Regions from separate parts of the Thalassotalea sp. Y01 genome, predicted to be linked through region 3. Evidence: predicted binding sites of a transcription regulator. Region 3 holds the regulator's gene; each other region holds the start of a gene.
What was found. The regulator sigma-54, encoded in region 3, starts transcription at its own class of promoters, with help from an activator protein. The targets are predictions, from matches to a motif close to GTTGGCACGNNNNTNGNNT.

Region 1: the regulator sigma-54 is predicted to act here: its motif matches at 3,738-3,756, upstream of HII16_RS11980 (TorF family putative porin).
Region 2: the regulator sigma-54 is predicted to act here: its motif matches at 4,236-4,254, upstream of HII16_RS00735 (PEP-CTERM sorting domain-containing protein).

The regions. Positions count from the first base shown of each region.
Region 1 covers NZ_JABBXG010000007.1:213,415-219,763, forward strand. The annotation lists gene HII16_RS11955 (type IV pilus secretin PilQ family protein) at 1-39, shown strand, start outside; gene aroK (shikimate kinase AroK) at 237-755, shown strand; gene aroB (3-dehydroquinate synthase) at 761-1,822, shown strand; gene HII16_RS11970 (Dam family site-specific DNA-(adenine-N6)-methyltransferase) at 1,876-2,703, shown strand; gene HII16_RS11975 (DUF2970 domain-containing protein) at 2,719-2,931, opposite strand; gene HII16_RS11980 (TorF family putative porin) at 3,023-3,676, opposite strand; gene rpe (ribulose-phosphate 3-epimerase) at 3,987-4,664, shown strand; gene trpS (tryptophan--tRNA ligase) at 4,683-5,687, shown strand; gene HII16_RS11995 (FHA domain-containing protein) at 5,783-6,349, opposite strand, start outside.
Region 2 covers NZ_JABBXG010000001.1:194,822-201,170, reverse strand. The annotation lists gene ptsP (phosphoenolpyruvate--protein phosphotransferase) at 1-810, shown strand, start outside; gene HII16_RS00750 (sulfite exporter TauE/SafE family protein) at 939-1,703, shown strand; gene lgt (prolipoprotein diacylglyceryl transferase) at 1,716-2,546, shown strand; gene HII16_RS00740 (thymidylate synthase) at 2,546-3,397, shown strand; gene HII16_RS00735 (PEP-CTERM sorting domain-containing protein) at 3,567-4,187, opposite strand; gene HII16_RS00730 (PEP-CTERM sorting domain-containing protein) at 4,603-5,211, opposite strand; gene rpsT (30S ribosomal protein S20) at 5,521-5,781, opposite strand; gene murJ (murein biosynthesis integral membrane protein MurJ) at 6,022-6,349, shown strand, end outside.
Region 3 covers NZ_JABBXG010000003.1:65,843-72,191, forward strand. The annotation lists gene rapZ (RNase adapter RapZ) at 1-641, opposite strand, end outside; gene ptsN (PTS IIA-like nitrogen regulatory protein PtsN) at 654-1,103, opposite strand; gene hpf (ribosome hibernation promoting factor) at 1,108-1,395, opposite strand; gene HII16_RS05170 (RNA polymerase factor sigma-54) at 1,419-2,882, opposite strand; gene lptB (LPS export ABC transporter ATP-binding protein) at 2,982-3,710, opposite strand; gene lptA (lipopolysaccharide transport periplasmic protein LptA) at 3,713-4,246, opposite strand; gene lptC (LPS export ABC transporter periplasmic protein LptC) at 4,236-4,802, opposite strand; gene kdsC (3-deoxy-manno-octulosonate-8-phosphatase KdsC) at 4,799-5,347, opposite strand; gene HII16_RS05195 (KpsF/GutQ family sugar-phosphate isomerase) at 5,366-6,340, opposite strand.

The DNA.
Region 1 (6,349 bases), on a different contig from region 3:
ATCTTTGTAACGCCTCGCATTGTTACAGAGAAATTTTAAACCGAAGAGTTAACGGTTTTATAAAATCAGTCTGAACTTACACTGCCAATTATGGTAAGTGTTAGTTCAGATTGTGTTTTTTTAAGGCAGGTGCTTGCAATTAGTCTAAAATAATTGCGATAATTGCGCCCTTAATTTTGTCGAGGAGAGTCCTCAGTTTCCGTTAACAATCAATTTTCGAGTAGTAAAGTAAGCTCATGGCAGAAAAACGTAACATTTTCCTGATCGGCCCTATGGGAGCAGGTAAAAGCACAATTGGCAGAGAAATCGCTGACAGACTTCACTTAGATTTCTACGATTCAGACCAAGAAATAGAACGCCGTACTGGCGCTGATATCGCTTGGGTCTTTGATCTAGAAGGTGAAGAAGGGTTTAGAGATCGTGAAGAGAAAGTAATTGATGATCTAACTGAACTACAGGGTATCGTGCTGGCAACAGGTGGCGGGTCTGTAATCAGTGATCTTATTCGCAATCGCTTATCAGCGCGTGGAATCGTCGTGTACCTTGAAACCACCATTGATAAGCAAGTAGCCCGTACACAACGCGACCGTCGTCGCCCACTATTGCAAACGGAAGAAGATTCTCGTACCGTTTTAGAGCGTTTAGCAGCAGAACGTAACCCTATGTACGAAGAAATCGCTGACCACGTTGTTCAAACAGATGATCAAAGCGCAAAAGTCGTTGCTAACAAGATCGTCGATAAACTGGATTTCTAATATCCATGTCGGAATTGATAGTTGAACTCGGTTCACGCAGTTACCCTATCTTTATCGAATCAGGGCTGTTAACTGACAGCCCAATTTCCTCTTATATTAAAGGCCAACGCGTCTGCATTGTAACTAATGATGTGGTCGATAAACTTTATTTAAACGCGTTAAAGCAACAATTGGCGAGCTACCAACTAGACGTTGTTATTTTGGCAGATGGTGAAGCGCAAAAGTCATTGGCTAATTTTGAAAAAATCATGGCTCACCTACTGGCTAATATCCATGGTCGAGATTCAACCTTAATTGCTTTAGGCGGTGGCGTCATCGGTGACATTACCGGCTTTGCTGCTGCGTGTTATCAACGTGGTATTGATTTTATTCAGATCCCTACCACATTATTGTCGCAAGTTGACTCCTCTGTTGGCGGTAAAACCGCAGTCAATCACCCATTAGGTAAAAACATGATTGGCGCCTTTTATCAGCCTCAGGCGGTGCTCATTGATGTTGATAGCTTAAATACCTTGCCATCACGCGAATTTGCCGCGGGTATGGCTGAGGTAATTAAATACGGCATTCTCGGGGATTACCCATTCTTTTGCTGGTTAGAAGACAACAAGCAGAGCATTAAGCAAGGTGACCAACACATTCTCGCTAGCATGATTGCTAAATGCTGCCAGGCAAAAGCTGATATCGTCGCTGCGGATGAAAAAGAGTCTGGTGTAAGAGCCATGTTAAACCTTGGCCATACATTTGCTCATGCGATTGAAGCTGAGCAGGGTTATGGCAAATGGTTACATGGTGAAGCGGTTGCCACTGGTATGGTGCAAGCGTCAAACTTAGCTAGATTATTAGGTCACCTAACCGATGCTGATGTCGAGCGTATTAAAAACCTAATCGCTTATTTTGATTTACCCATTGCTGGACCTAGCGAAATGAACATTGATTCTTATCTCAAGCATATGGCTCGTGATAAGAAAAATTTGGCTGGGAAAATTCGGTTAATTGTGCCGACGGCTATTGGCAAAACCGAGATTTTTGATAACATAAGCCGTGAACAGTTGCAGCAGGTTATTTAACTGCATCGCAACCCCTATCAGCCGCCGGGCATAAGCAGTACAAGAACAATAACATGACGCAAAAGCAAAGAGCCTTCCTTAAGTGGGCCGGTGGCAAATACACCCTTAGCGATACCATTGGTAAGATGCTGCCCAAAGGCAAGCGTTTAATTGAGCCTTTTGCTGGTGCGGGTTCTATTTTTCTTAATAGCAATTATGATCAGTACTTGTTGAATGACATTAATAAGGACTTAATAAACTTATATTTGACGCTAAAGAAAAACCCTGAGAAATTTATCGCCGATGCGCGCAAACTGTTTACCCCAGAATATAACGTCGCTGAAGAGTATTATCTGCTACGCAGTCAATTTAATGACACCAATGATGCCTATCAACGCAGCTTGATGTTTTTATATATGAATCGCCATGGCTATAACGGTTTATGTCGTTATAACTCAAAAGGTGGCTACAACGTACCGTTTGGTAAGTACAAGCGCCCTTACTTTCCTGAAAAAGAGCTTCTCGCGTTTGCTAACAAAGCGCAAATCACCGATTTTGTCTGTGAAAATTATCGTGATACCTTTGCGCGTGCCGAAGATGGTGATGTTATTTATTGCGATCCACCTTATGTGCCGTTAAGCAAAACCGCCAGTTTTACCAGTTACGCTGGTAATGGCTTTGGTCTAGACGAACAAGCGGATTTAGCTAACGCAGCAGAAGAAGTGACGCGTGATAAAAAAGTGACTGTGCTTATTTCTAATCACGATACCATTTGGACGCGCAAAATTTATGAACACGCCGATAAGCTAAAGTCGATTAAGGTCGCTCGTACCATCAGTCAAAAGGCGAATGGTCGCAATAAGGTCGGTGAGTTACTGGCGCTATACAAGCCTAAGCGTTAAGTCATAGCGTAGTAGCTAGGTTAGACTCAACACTATCTGCACGATGGCGATTAATGCCAACACAAATAACGTTACTGCAATACCGCCAACAATAGCGAAGTGACTAAATTTACCTTCGCTAAAATCCCGTTGTCGATTGTCATCACTTTGCACGCCGAGAAGTGCTGCAGCGACACTGCTGATCACTTGCTTTAAACCGAGTGATGGTTTTGATGGTTTTTCATTCATAGTGTCAGAATATGAGCAGGGTGATCAAATTGCAATCAAAAAAGCGGCAATATCATTACGATATGCCGCCTTCTCTACAAAGTAATTGGTCTTAGAAAGTTTTACTTAAACTAAATACCATTGACTCTTCACCTTCACCGGTTTCTACATCTAATTCTTCTGAGTTGCTAATGATGGCAACACCTACATCAAAACCAGCAACTTCTGCGCCGTAACCTAGTTCAAAGTAGTCACCTTCGAAATCTTGACCCCAGGTACCGAACGTCGCGTAAAAACCTTCGTATTCAGCAGTAATTGAGGCAAAATCATAATCTGACTCTTCAATGCCTAGATCATCATCTTCGCCATGAACACCGACGTTATATGACAAAGACACAAAACCATAACTTAAACCTAGGTTGACTTCGTTATAATCAGAGTCAAAATCGCCAGTATATTGGTAGCTAGTCGCACCTATGCTCAAGCCTAAACCTGATTCTGTTTCAAAACCGTATCCAGCGTAAAAGTCGATTTCTAAACCGTCAGTTACATCAGCACCCCAAGTACCAACATAAAAACCATTTTTCTCGTAATCAAGACCGGCACTTGCTGAAGCCGTATCTGTTTGCATGATACCGCGGAAGAAGTATTGAGAAACAACACCTGCGTTACCACTTACTTCAGCCAAAGCAACGTTGGTGCTGGCCATAAATGAACTTGCCCCTAATGTTGCCATCAGCAACGATGTTTTGAAGATATTTTTCATTTTATTCCTACCTGTATAAAGTTATTTTTTTAAATTTGTTATTAACGAACTGACAATGGAGTTGCAAAGGCAATGCCAAATGTTAAAAAAATGCTATAACCCATACAATTAAAGGGCGGTAGAGGATCCCATGGAGATCAAAAGACACACCAATTTAGAGTCGCTGCTCTATTTTAGTGCGAGTTGTGCATTTTTTGTGCGTGTTGAAATTTGCTAATATTTTGCACTATTTACGCATTGTTACTTCTCTATTAGCGCTTATTTTTGGTAAAGTAACGCACCTGTAAAAAATAACCCTTAGGCTGTTATTATGTCGTCATTTTTAATTGCACCATCGATCCTATCCGCTGACTTTGCGCGTTTGGGTGATGATGTTGCGAAAGTACTGGAAGCTGGTGCTGATGTCGTTCATTTCGATGTGATGGATAATCACTTTGTACCGAACCTGACCATTGGCCCTATGGTGTGTAAGTCACTGCGTGATTATGGCATTACGGCGCCAATTGATGTGCATTTAATGGTCAAACCCGTTGATTCGTTGATCCCTCAATTCGCTAAAGCTGGTGCAGATATCATTACCTTTCATCCGGAAGCAAGTGATCATGTTGACCGTACCTTACAATTAATTAAGGACAACGGCTGTAAAGCGGGACTGGTATTGAATCCGGCAACACCATTGCATGCACTCGATTACGTCATGGATAAACTGGATGTTATTCTACTGATGTCGGTAAACCCAGGCTTTGGTGGACAAAGCTTTATTCCGTCAACTTTGACTAAATTGAAACGAGTAAAGCAGAAAATACAGCAAAGTGGTTATGATATTCGCCTCGAGATCGATGGCGGTGTCAAAGTGAATAATATTAAAGAAATTGCTGAGGCTGGTGCGGATATGTTTGTCGCTGGCTCGGCGATTTTTGCTGAAAATGACTATAAAGCCGTGATTGACCAAATGCGCAGTGAACTGGCGCAGGCCGATCTAGGTTAGCACTCTATAAGGACCAAAATGACTAAGCCAATCGTATTAAGTGGTTGTCAGCCATCAGGTGAGCTGACTATTGGTAACTACCTCGGCGCTTTGCGCCAATGGGTGGGCATGCAAGATGATCATCAGTGTTTCTACTCACTGGTAGACCTGCACGCGATTACCGTACGACAAAATCCTGATGATTTACGCAAAGCGGTTCTTGATGGACTTGCGTTATATTTGGCGTGTGGTGTCGATCATAATAAGAGCACCATATTTGTCCAATCACAAGTGCCAGAGCACAGCCAATTAGCGTGGGTGTTAAACTGTTACACGCAAATGGGTGAACTAAACCGCATGACTCAGTTTAAGGATAAATCGAGTAAAGCCGGTGCTGATATCAATTCAGGCCTGTTTACGTATCCTGTGCTAATGGCAGCGGATATTCTTTTGTATTCCGCCAATCGAGTGCCGGTAGGTGAAGACCAAAAGCAACATTTGGAATTAGCACGGGATATCGCTAACCGTTTCAATAACTTATACGGCGACACCTTTAACGTACCGGATCCTTATATCCCAGAAAACGGTGCACGGGTGATGAGCTTATTAGACCCTCACAAGAAAATGTCTAAGTCGGACGACAACCCGGGTAACTTTATTGGCTTATTAGAAGATCCAAAGAAAATCACCAAGAAAATAAAGCGTGCGGTAACAGACTCTGATGAACAAGCGCGTATTTATTACAACCTTGAAGAGAAGCCTGGCGTTTCAAACTTGTTGAGTTTGTTGTCTTGTGCAACCGGCGACAGTGTCGAATCTCTCGTGCCGAAATACGAAGATAAAATGTATGGCCATCTTAAAGGTGATGTTGCTGAAGCCGTTGTAGCGATGTTGCAACCTATCCAGCAAAAGTACCATGAGTATCGTCAAGATCAGTCATTTCTAAATCAGGTTATGCGTGAAGGGGCAGAGAAAGCCTCAGCACAAGCGAGCAAGGTATTAGCGTCTGTATATGACGCTGTTGGCTTTATTGCCAAGCCGTAATACGCTTTATTTGATGTCATAAAAAAGGGCCGTGTGGCCCTTTTTTGTAGCGTCTGTTTTGATCTCCGTATGCGCGCGCCGCTTATCTACGCGGCTTATTCCCCATCTTCGCCATTTGCTTTTTTCTTCGAGGCTTTATCGACCTCTTCAAATAACCGGTTTGAGTCTTCAATGTACTCATCAACGCTGCTGGCTGGGCTAACTGACAAGGCAGGGATCATAATGGTGCTATCAAATACAGGGTGCGGATTAAAGTCCACTGTATCGCCGCGATCTTGTAAGTACAATCCACCAAATATAATCACCGTGAGTAGTGCAGAAATGGTCACTCGGCGCCATTTACTTTGAGAAAATGCGATATACAGGTTGAACCAAAATAAACTGAACGTTAACGCAACATACAATACTGTCGTCAGCCATTGCCAATTAATTTGACTGGATAAATTAAACGCTAAACTGGCATCAATAAAATCGACTAACCAAAACAAGTTAAGCATTAAAAAGCTGACGCCCATTTGACTGCCAACCCGAGATTCATTTTTGTTTAGAAACGCCATTAAAGAGCATAGTAACGGCCACATTGCATAGGCAATGGTGCTGTATACAACGGACATAACAATTTGGCTGTAAGGCACTTCAACTTGGCTTACTTGCAAGTAAGT
Region 2 (6,349 bases), on a different contig from region 3:
ATTTGTTGGTACAAAACAGTATTAGAGTCGTTTCAACGTCAACCTGTGGTGATGCGAACCTTGGATATTGGCGGTGACAAAGCTTTGTCATACTTTCCAATTGAAGAAGATAATCCGTTTTTGGGATGGCGTGGGATTCGCATAACCCTAGATCACCCTGAGATATTTTTGGTGCAAGTTCGTGCCATGCTAGCAGCCAATATTGGTCAGGGCAATTTGGAAATTATGTTGCCAATGGTGTCCAGTTTAAATGAAGTGGATGATGCTATGCGATTGATTAATCAAGCTTATTATGAGATTTCCAATGAAACAACACAGACGGTAGCAAAACCGAAAATTGGTATCATGATTGAAGTTCCGTCGGTGATTTTTCAGCTCAAGGAGCTCGCAGAGAAAGTCGATTTTTTTAGTGTAGGCAGTAATGATTTAACCCAGTATTTACTGGCGGTTGATCGAAACAATGCTCGGGTCTCTGTGTTATACGATACCTATCATCCAGCCGTGCTAAGAGCCCTAAACCATATTGCCGAACAAGCTCAACTGAGTTTGATAGAGCTTAGTTTATGTGGCGAGCTGGCAAGTGACCCTGGCGGTGCTTTGTTATTAATGGCCATGGGATATGATAAACTGAGCATGAGCTCTCATAATATCCCTAAAATAAAGTGGGCCATTCGTAACGTCAGTTACGAGCAATCACAACAAATATTAACTCAATGCCTCATGTACAATACGCCCGATGAGGTTCATAACTACCTAAATGATCAGTTGGAATTACTGGGCTTAGGTGGTTTCGTTCGCGCTGGTAAATAGACTTATACGGTGCTATTACGTATCAGCCAAGAAAGCCAATAATATAGACCGGATTTTGGCTTTACTGTCGATTTAGGTCTTCACAAAAATTAAAAGACAAAATGTTTCTTTCGGTATTTTTAGTATGCATGTTAATAGGCACGCTAGTAGGGTTTCTTGCTGGCTTGCTTGGCATTGGTGGTGGCTTGGTTATTGTACCGGCATTAGTCATGCTGTTACCGAAATTTGGTGTTGCCAAAGAAATTGTCATGCCAATTGCATTAGCCAGCTCTTTGGCGTCGATTGTCGTTACCTCATCGATGGCCGCATTCAATCATCATAAACTCGGTAATATTCCATGGCGACTCACTAAGAAGCTAATGATTTTTGTCGCAATTGGTGCGGTGATTGGTGCAAACCTGGCGGACTTGTTACCGGCAAAAACCTTAACTTGGTTATTTGCTAGTTTTGTCATCGTGCTGGCGACGTATATGTTGTTATCGATAAGGCAAACAGTGCAACGTGACCTGCCTTCTAAAAGAGTGTTAAAAGCGGTTTCAGCATTCACAGGTGTGATTTCAAGCTTAATGGGCATCAGTGGTGGCGCCGTTTTAATCCCTTTTTTGACCTATTGCGGCATGAATTTATTGCATGCGATAGGTATTTCCACTGCATGTGGCATGATAGTGTCGCTTTTTGGCACAATGGCGTTTATGATAGCAGGTCTTGGAAATCCTAATTTACCTGACTGGAGCTTAGGATATATCTATTGGCCTGCGGTACTTGGGATTGCGTCAACGTCGACAATACTTGCTCGATATGGAGTGAAACTTGCCAACCGCTTGCCAGTGAAAACAATAAAAAAAGTTTTTGCCGCGTTCTTGATATTAGTGGCAATAAAAATGATGTTTTAAAACGGACTGTCTATGACATTTGCAGCTATTCAATTTCCACAAATAGATCCCATTATTTTTTCCGTCGGTCCTGTTGCTTTGCGCTGGTATGGATTGATGTACCTGATTGGTTTTATTTTTGCCATGGTTTACGCCAATAAAGCAGCCGATAAATCCAATGGTGTGTGGAGCCGAGACCAGGTCAGTGACCTATTATTTTATGGCTTTCTTGGCGTCATTGTCGGCGGTCGAGTTGGCTATGTATTGTTTTATAATTTTGACTATTTCTTAAGTGACCCGCTGTATTTATTCAAAATATGGACCGGCGGCATGTCATTCCATGGCGGCTTACTAGGCGTATTAACGGCTATATTATTGTTCGCCCGTAAAGAAAAAAAATCCTTCTTACAAGTTGGTGATTTTGTCGCGCCATTGGTGCCATTCGGCCTAGGGGCAGGGCGTGTCGGTAACTTTATTAACGCCGAGCTTTGGGGCCGAGAAACTGACGTCAGTTGGGCAATGGTTTTCCCAAGCGATCCATTAGGGCTTGCTCGCCACCCATCGCAATTGTATGAATTTTTTCTCGAAGGCGTGGTATTGTTCTTTATGGTTTACTTTGTCAATAAACATACAAAAGCGACCGGTGTTGCAGGCGGTACATTTCTAGCCGGTTATGGCGCATTTCGATTTATCGTTGAATTCTTTAGAGAGCCAGATGCTCATTTAGGCTTTATTTTTAGCTTTATTTCTATGGGACAGATATTGTCCTTACCTATGGTGATTGGTGGTTTGGCATTGATCATCTGGGGCTTAAATCAACACTCAAACGAGACTAGTAACAAGCAAACCAAGGGAGCGCACTAATGAGACAGTATTTAGATCTTTGTCAACGCATTATCGACGAAGGTGTTTGGGTAGATAACAAGCGTACCGGCAAGCGCTGTCTTACGGTTATCAATGCTGACTTGCAATACGATGTGGCCAATAATCATTTTCCATTGATCACAACACGTAAAAGCTTTTACAAAGCAGCCATTGCGGAATTGCTTGGTTATATCAAAGGTTATGATAATGCCGCTGATTTTCGTGCTCTTGGCGCTCGTACTTGGGACGCCAATGCCAATGAAAACAGCGTATGGCTGAACAACCCATACCGTAAAGGAGAGGATGATATGGGGCGCGTCTACGGCGTACAAGGTCGCTCTTGGCAAAAGCCAGACGGCGGCACCGTAGATCAGTTAAAGAAAGTTGTCGATAATTTGAAAAATGGTAACGATGACCGTGGCGAAATTATCTCTTTCTATAACCCTGGCGAATTTCATATGGGCTGTTTACGCCCTTGTATGCACACCCATAATTTCTCCTTATTAGGTGATACATTGCATTTGACGAGCTTTCAGCGTTCATGTGATGTACCACTTGGGCTTAACTTTAACCAAATTCAAGTGTTTACTTTTTTAGCCTTGATGGCGCAAATTACCGGTCATAAAGCGGGTACCGCTTTTCATAAAATTGTCAATGCGCATATTTATGAAGATCAGCTAGATTTAATGGAAAATGTTCAGCTAAAACGTGAACCATTAGCCGCACCTAAATTAGAGATTAATCCAGATATTAAAACCCTAGAAGATGTCGAAAAGTGGGTCACAGCGGATGACTTTAAAGTTGTTGGTTATGAGCATCATGATCCAATTCAATATCCCTTTTCGGTATAGCGTTTAGATATAGCTTTCTGTTCGCTTAAATCACTTAATAAAAACTTAAAAAAAAGGAGAACAGGTAAACTGTTCTCCTTTTTTATCTATTAACTAGTTGGTCAGGGCTAGTTGAAGATGTGTTGAGTTCGCTGTTGTCGCTCAGCGAACTATGACTGATTAACTAAGCTTAAGCTCTGCGTCTTGCAAATCGTAACCCTAATAGACCGCTTGCTAGTATAAGCAGTGAAGTTGGCTCAGGCACTTCTGATGGAGGATTTGTTCCATCACAATTACTTGGTAGGCCTTTAGTCGCGCTTACTTCATCTTCGTCACACATGCGAGCGTAGAATGATATATGTGATACGTCCATCATTTGTTGGCCGTCTCCATCTTTTGAGAATGGAGTATCCCAAGTGAAAATGTAATCACCAGACTCTTCATCAAACGCGGCGCCAAAATCAAGCCAGTAGCCAACGTAAACATCAGGCGTTGCACCGCCACCACCTTTTAATACAACCATGATGTCGTAGCCATCCATAGGATCAAAGGTAAATGTACCTGATTGACCTTTACCTGAGCTGCTCTCATCTTTATATAAAAACTCCCAGTCAGTATAGCCAAACATTTCATCAATATTGACTTGCAGTGGATTTAGCTTGTCATTGTTGGTTGAACCCATGTCACAGGCGTGGTTTTGATCAACACCTACATACAATTCATCACACGGAGACATGTATTCTGCATTCGCTCCAAACGAGGAGACTGCAAGAATTAACACGGCACCTATTAGACTTTTTCCTTTCCACATAACCTTGCCTCTTTGGTTTTATTGTTAACTGAATAATTGAGTTGAATCTAGCAATATGCATACCGACATTTTTTTTACTATGTATTTCAATGCTTTATTGTGGTTTTTTGGTTGCTGGATCGGTGGGAGCTTGATTCGAGTGTAAAAAAGCCTGTCAGTATTAGAACTCCAGCTAAAGCCATCTTATTGAAAGGTAACAACTTTACCTTAAAGTCATGGTTTTAAGCCTGAATTTATCAATATTCTGACGGTTCTGTTGATGTTACAGGCTATGTTTATAAAGGCATGGAGGGGATGATAGAACAATACCTAGTATAGAAACCTGCAAACCAAAAAGAGAACAGTTTTGCTGTTCTCTTTTTAATTCGCCGTTCAGGTTTAGACCTGAACGGCTTTAGCGTTTAATTTAAAGTTTTTAAACTCTTTTTCTCGCGAAACGTAAACCCAGTAATCCGCTAGCTAAAATCAGTAACGAGGTAGGCTCTGGTACTTCTGACGGCGGGTTGGTACCGTCACAGTTGCTTGGCAGGCCATCGGTGGTCGATGCTTCGTCACACAAGCGAGCGTAAAAACTAACGTGTGAAACATCTTGAATTGGTCCATTAGGGCCAACAAATGGTGAATCCCAAGTGAAAATGTAGCTGTCAGATTCTGCATCATACGCTGATTCAAAATCTAACCAGTAGCCAACATAGACATCTGGGTTGGCTGCTGCCCCACCTTTCAATACAACCATGATGTCGTAGCCATCCATAGGGTCAAAGGTAAACGTACCTGATTGCCCTTGACCAGTGCTACTTTCATCTTTAGAGAGGAATTCCCAATCATCATAACCGAACATCATGTCTACATTGACTTGAATCGGATTGAGTTTGTCATTGTTGATGGTTCCCATGTCACAGGCATAACTTTGCTCAACACCGATATACATTTCATCACAAGGCTCCATGTAACTGGCCTTGGTGGCGAATGAGGAGAGCATGAGCAGCAATATAGCACCAATCAGATTCTTTCCTTTATACATAAGATTTCCTCTTGAATTTTGTCTTAAGCCGTTAATTTATAGAACTCGCTCTAAAGGCTGCAATATCCATTCCGAAATAATTTTTACTCACCTTATTAGTGACTTGACGTCGACACAGGTACGAAAACAAAAGACAAAGTAGTGATTTGTAAAAAATACTGACACCAGTTTAGGCCAGATGGAAACAGGGATGGCGGACTTTTTTACAGCTTTTAAGGCGCTTTTGGGAAGCTTTTAAGGAGGCATTTTTAAGGCAAAAAAATACCGCCTAAAGGCGGTATTTCTAAAAAAACTTTAGCAAAAACTCAATTAAAGAGCTTTGATTTTTGCATTTAAACGACTCTTAACACGAGACGCTTTGTTTTTGTGGATTAAACCTTTACTTGCGTAACGGTCTAAAATTGGTGTAGCAGCTACCATTTCTTGTGTAGCAACTTCTTTGTTACCAGCTTCAATTGCAGCGATAACTTTCTTCACGTAAGTACGCATCATTGAGCGACGTGAAGCATTGTGTTGGCGACGCTTCTCTGATTGGACAGCGCGCTTCTTAGCAGACTTAGAGTTAGCCAAGGTGAACTCCTAAAATTTAAATAATATAGCCATAATTTAAGGCTGCGAAATATGCCTGTTTTTTCCGCCAATGTCAAACGTTTTAACTAAATAAAATCGATTAACTGATGATTAGGATGAAATAGCGGTTTTAACCCAGCCCGTCAAAGGATATGATACTAACATAATTGGCCCTTGAACCGAAACTTTACCGGTCTTGGTAACCAAATTAGTAATAAAAATAACAAAGGAGCAGCAATTTTGGCTAAGCGTTTGCTTAAATCTGGCCTAGTAGTCAGTTTTATGACCCTCATATCAAGAGTGCTGGGTTTGGTCAGAGATATCGTTATTGCTGACAAAATCGGTACCAGTGCAGGTGCCGACGTATTCTTTTTTGCAAACAAAATTCCAAACTTCTTACGTCGATTATTTGCTGAAGGCGCATTTGCACAAGCTTTTGTGCCGGTATTGTCTGAATATCAGCACCAAGATCAAGTCAATGGCACACACGAAAGCAGAGAGCTGATAGCCAAAGTCAGCGGTACATTAGGCATCATTGTCTCGGTTGTCACCTTGTTTGGCATGATAG
Region 3 (6,349 bases):
ATCGGTTGGCTAGCAAGAAAGTCTTGAACCGGTTGATCGAGGCCATTGTATGGCTTCAGTCCCTGTTCCCAAAATGGGTTTGGCAAGAAGCGGGCATCGAAGACATAATCGGCGTCGGTTGGCACACCATATTTAAAACCAAATGATTCAAACACAATAACCAAAGAACCGGTTTTTGAGCCCATCACTCGTTCACGCACTAAATCCGCTAACTGATGTGGCGTCAAACTGGTGGTATTAATATAAAGGTTGGCGCGACTGGCCACCGGATCGAGTAGCTTTTTCTCTAATGATATCGCTTGATCTAACGCCATGTTTTGACGAATTAAAGGGTGTAATCGGCGGGTTTCGCTGTAACGACGCACCAATTCTTGATCATCAGCGTCAAGATAGAGAATGCTTAACTCAACCGTACTGGGTAAATAATCAATGATCTCGCGAGCATCTTCCGGGTTATGCGGTAAGTTGCGCACATCCAATGACACGGCAACATTTTCGTAGTCGTTAATGACGGTATGGGTCAACGCGGGTAAAAGGTTTACCGGGATATTATCAACGCAATAATAACCGAGATCTTCGAGTACTCGCAGGGCGACGGTTTTACCTGAACCGGATCGGCCACTGACGATCATTAACTTCATTGCTTGCTCCTGTTAGCCATTAGCGACCAGTCTATAGAGTTGATTGGCGCTGGTACAGCGGCGCACGTTTTTACTATTATCTTTGTCTGAAAAGTATTTCGCAACACTTGCCAGAGTTTCTAGGTGTTGTTGGCAGCTATCTTCAGGAACGAATAAAGCGAAAAATATATCGACAGGCTTATTATCAATCGCATCAAAGTTGACCGCTTTATCTGTGGTGATTAACACCGCCACAGGTTGTTCAGTGTTATCGATTTTACTATGCGGGATGGCAATACCTTTGCCTATACCGGTACTGCTGAGTTTTTCTCTGTCGATAAGATCGTTTAGCAGCTCTTTGGCTGACGAAGTAGAGATTTTATTAGCGGCAAGTACACTGATTTGCTCTAAAATATTTTTTTTACTGTTGCCCGGAGCTGCACATATGGTGCAGTCCGGAGATAACAAATTAGCGAGTTTCATATAGTTAATGTTTAGACAGTTTGGCCTTGTGTTTTAGCACTTGGCGATCTAGTTTTTCCACAAGTGCATCAATGGAGGCATACATGTCTTCATTTTCAGCGGAGCCAAAAATCTCTCCCTGATTGACGTGCAGTGTGGCTTCGGCGATTTGCTGCAGCTTTTCTACTTTCAATACAACATAAACATTGTTTATGTGGTCGAAATGACGTTCAAGTTTGTCAAATTTTTGTTCAACATACGCTCTCATAGAGGCAGTAACTTCAACATGATGACCAGAAAGATTGATTTGCATAAGCTGTTTCCTTATGGTTTGGCTTAAATTAAGCTTTTTCTTTGGTTTGAAGGAGGAATGCCCAAAGACTCTCGGTATTTGGCTATCGTTCTGCGTGCAACGTTAATCCCCTGATCTGCCAAAAGCTCCGCCATTTTACTATCGCTCAATGGTTTTTTCGGATTTTCAGCATCGACCAGTTTTTTAATTAAAGCTCGAATTGCAGTAGACGAACACTCCCCGCCGTTTTCGGTACTCACATGGCTTGAAAAGAAGTATTTTAATTCAAATATTCCTCGCGGCGTATGCATGTACTTTTGTGTGGTAACCCTAGAAATTGTCGATTCGTGCATCTCAACCGCTTCGGCAACGTCGTTCAGTACCATAGGACGCATAGCTTCCGGTCCATGTTCAAAAAAGCCCTGTTGTTGTTGTACAATGCAATTGGACACTTTCATCAGAGTTTCATTGCGGCTTTCCAATGATTTAATAAACCATTTTGCTTCCTGCAAATGCGAACGTATAAATTGGCTATCTTCCGCCGAACTGGTTTTTGCCAGCGAAGCGTAGTGATTATTGATATTTAGTTTAGGTGCAGTTTCTGGATTTAGCTCAACCACCCATCGGCCGTTTTTCTTAAACACACTCACATCAGGAATGATGTATTGTTCCTCGTTTTGCACGATGGCATCGCCTGGACGTGGGTTAAGACTGTGGATTAGGCGCATCACTTCTTGAAGTTGTGGCTCTTTAAGTCTGGTTTTACGCATTATGGTGCGAAAATCGCGATTGGCGAGTAAGTCAATATGATTATTGATAACCAGTTTTGCTTCTTTGAGAAACGGCGTGCCAGCGTCAAATTGGTCAAGTTGAATCAGCAAGCAATGCTGAATAGAACACGCGCCGGAGCCAATAGGATCAAACATATGGATGCGCTTTAATACCGCCTCCACTTCGTCTAATTCAATCTCATCATCGCCTAAGCTTTCTTGGATGTCTTCTGTAGTGACCGTTAAGTAACCGGCGTCGTCGATGGCGTCAATAATCGCCACCGCGATGGTTTTATCGGTTTCAGTAAATGGTGTTAGTTCCATCTGCCAGGTAAGGTGATCATGGATGTTTTCCGTGGTTTCACCTTGATAGACGGTATCGTCATTACCGGATGCCATTCCAGTGTTGGAGACTCCGGCACTAAAGCTTTCTTCCCATGTTGAGTCGACAGACAACTCTTCTGGGATTTCATTTTGGGTTAAGGCTTCACTAGTGGTGATTTCATCTTGTGTTGGCGTTGCATCTTCACTGCCGTCTAAACCGTTGGTTTCGGTGGCGCTTGCCTCATTACTTTGTTGCTGATTGTCATCGGCTTCCAGCAATGGATTGCTTTCAAGCGCTTCCTGAATTTCCTGTTGTAGATCCAAGGTCGATAGTTGCAACAATTTTATCGCTTGTTGCAATTGTGGAGTCATCGTTAGGTGCTGGCCAATGCGCAGCTGAAGACTTGGTCTCATTAGTTAATTGCTTTCCATAAAACAGAATACAAGAGGCAATGCATAACCAAGCAATTAAGCCTGTATCATTGCGGCGTTTTTTCCTTGCACTAGTTATAACTATAGCGTGAATTTCTCGCCTAGGTAGACGTCTCGTACATGTTGATTTGATAAAACTTGTTCAGCATTGCCTTGGGCTATCAACTCACCATGGCTAACGATATAGGCATGCTCACATACATCCAAAGTTTCACGAACATTGTGATCAGTGATAAGGACACCGATACCACGTTCTTTTAAATGTAAGATAATTTTTTTAATGTCACCCACTGAAATAGGGTCAACACCGGCAAACGGCTCATCGAGCAAGATAAATTGCGGATCCGCTGCCAATGCTCTGGCAATTTCGACGCGGCGGCGTTCACCACCGGATAGGCTTTGCCCTGTATTTTCTACGATATGACCGATATTAAACTCTTCAACCAACGACTCAAGCTTTTCTTGACGCTCATTTGCTGTCATTTCCTTGCGGGTTTGTAGTATAGACATGATGTTATCGTAGACTGAAAGCTTGCGAAAAATCGATGCTTCTTGAGGCAAATATCCGATGCCGTGACGCGCTCTCTCATGCATAGGCGATAAGGTAAGATCAACATTGTTCAGTGTCACTGTACCTTCATCGCTAGCGACTAGGCCGACAATCATATAAAACGATGTGGTTTTACCTGCGCCATTAGGACCCAGCAAGCCAACAACTTGACCGGCTTTAACCGTCATACTGACATCTTTAACAACTTTACGACCTTTATAGGCCTTAGCGAGATTTTTGGCTTCGAGTGTTGCAGTCATGATTACTGTTCTTGTTCAGTGGTTTCGTTATTGTCTTTTTTGTTGATCTTGTCTTTCACATCAGGTTCGATAATTGTGGTTACAATGCCGCCGCCATCACCATCGGCAGTAAGCTGCTCGGTTTCAAGGTTATAGGTAATCACATCACCTTGCACCATACTGCCTTGCTGACTTACTTTGGCATTACCACGAATAACGATGATATTGGTTAATGGTGAGTAGCTAATTTCATTGGCTTGCAATTCAATTTGATCACCATTATCGAGCGTTTGGCTAAATCTGGCCGGTGTTCCCTTAGCCAAATATTTTTTTGCCTGTGAATCATTTTCATTGCTGACTTGAACTAAATCGGCTTCGATAGTCAAAGTGCCCTGGGTTATTTTGACGTCGTCGATATAACTAGCAATGCGATTTTTTAAATCGGTTGACTGTTTTTGCGCAACAATTTTAATTTCTTTTTCAAAGTCTGATTGCTCAGCACTCAGCCAAAAGCTGGGAAGCAATAAGGCAGCACTGACTAATAATTTATGAGTCATGTTTTTTAAAGGTTGTTTGTACATGTTCACTCAATGTCATTTCGGTAGTATTTATATCAACCTTCAAACCTACGCCGCTCATGGTAAAGTCTTTACCTTTCAATAGGATATTTTGGTCTGAGGTTATTATTTTAGTATCCAAATCCAATGCCAATTCTTCCCCATGAACTTCTGAGATGAAGGCATTTTTATCTTCACAGATTAATCTTACTCTATCTTTTAGAATTAAGATATTGTCTTTGCCGAGAAAACCGCTTTCTGCGGTTAGTCGCCAAGGCTCAGAGCCGTCATCGGGGTATAAAGTGTAAGCTGGCTTAAGTAATTTGGTTTCGCCCAGTTGATCAAAGTGGGTCATTTGCTCTGCGTAAATGGTGTGCACCAGATGACCATCACTGTCGAATTTCTTTGAGCTTAGTGCATTAGCAACAAAAGCAGGCTCATCTAAAGGTTTAATTACCTCAACGTCAGCTTGCTGTGATTGTTGATAATGAAGGTATCCATAAGACGCCAGAGCCAAAATAAACAACAGAATAGAAATCAGATGCAATCGACTCATACACTCGCTCCTGTTGCCAGATGCAAGGTGTTTTGGGATTGCATAATAAGGTCACATAATTCCCGTACCGCGCCGCATCCACCAGCTAAAAAGGTAATGTAGTCAGCACCATTTTTAACCAAAGGGTGGGCGTCGTTAACGGCAACACCAAAACCAACCTGCTCGATACAGGGTAAGTCTGGTACGTCATCGCCGATATAGGCTATTTGTTCTAGGTCGATAGACAATTGATTGGCGATATCGATAAGCGCAGGCATTTTATTTTCTTGTCCCTGAACAATGAATTTTACGTTCAGAGCGCGCATGCGATTTTGTACTATGTTGGAGTTGCGCCCGGTGATGACAGCAACATCGACACCATTTTGACCGACGGCTTTAATACCAAAACCATCTTTTGTGTTAAATGCTTTTAACTCTTCACCATCGTTACCGAGGTAGATACGACCGTCAGAAAAAACACCATCGATATCACAGACCAATAATTTTATCTGTTTAGCTTTCTCTATAATGGCGCTGTCGACCTGCCCGTACAAGGTAGTGGTCATGGTTTTGCCAGTACTCAATTACAATACTCCTGCTTTAAGTATATCGTGCATATTCATTGCGCCGACAGGCTCATTGTCATCATTAACGATGATTAAACCATTGATGCTTTTATCTTCCATTAGCTTTAATGCTTCGGCTGCCAACATTTGTCGTTTAGCAACCACGGGATGTTTGGTCATCACCGATTCAATATAATCATGATGCAGATTTACCTGCTCATCAAGGATTCGGCGTAAATCACCATCGGTGAATAAGCCCAATAAGCGACCATCATCATCGGTAATGGCGGTCATACCCAAACCCTTCTGTGTCATTTCGACAAGTGCATCTTTAATAAGTGCCCGATAATGAATTGTAGGCAGTCTATCACCACTGTGCATAACATCTTCAAGTCGCAATAACAGACGTTTACCTAAGCTGCCACCTGGGTGTGACAATGCAAAGTCATCAGCAGTAAAGCCGCGAGCGTTTAATAACGCCACCGCCATCGCATCTCCCATCACCAAGGTCGCTGTTGTGCTCGACGTAGGTGCAAGACCTAACGGGCATGCTTCTTGAGGCACGGCGATGCAAATATGTACGTCACTCAATTTCGCTAATGTTGAATTGGTATTGCCTGACATACCAATCAAGGTTGAACCGATGCGCTTAATAACCGGCATAATCGCCAATACTTCAGCGGTTTCACCGGAATTCGATATCGCCAAGACCACATCTGAGCTAGTCACCATCCCCAAGTCACCATGACTGGCTTCTCCAGGGTGAACGAAAAAAGCTGGTGTTCCTGTGCTGGCCAATGTCGCTGCAATTTTGCCGCCGACATGACCGGACTTACCCATACCGATAACAATAACTCGACCTGAGCAATCAAACATCAATTGACAGGCCTTGGCAAATTCGTCGTCGATATAATTATGCAAATTTTCGATTGCTTGTTTTTCAATATCGATTACGTTTGCGGCAAGTTGCTTAAATTGTTTTGCATTAGGCATAAACTAAAG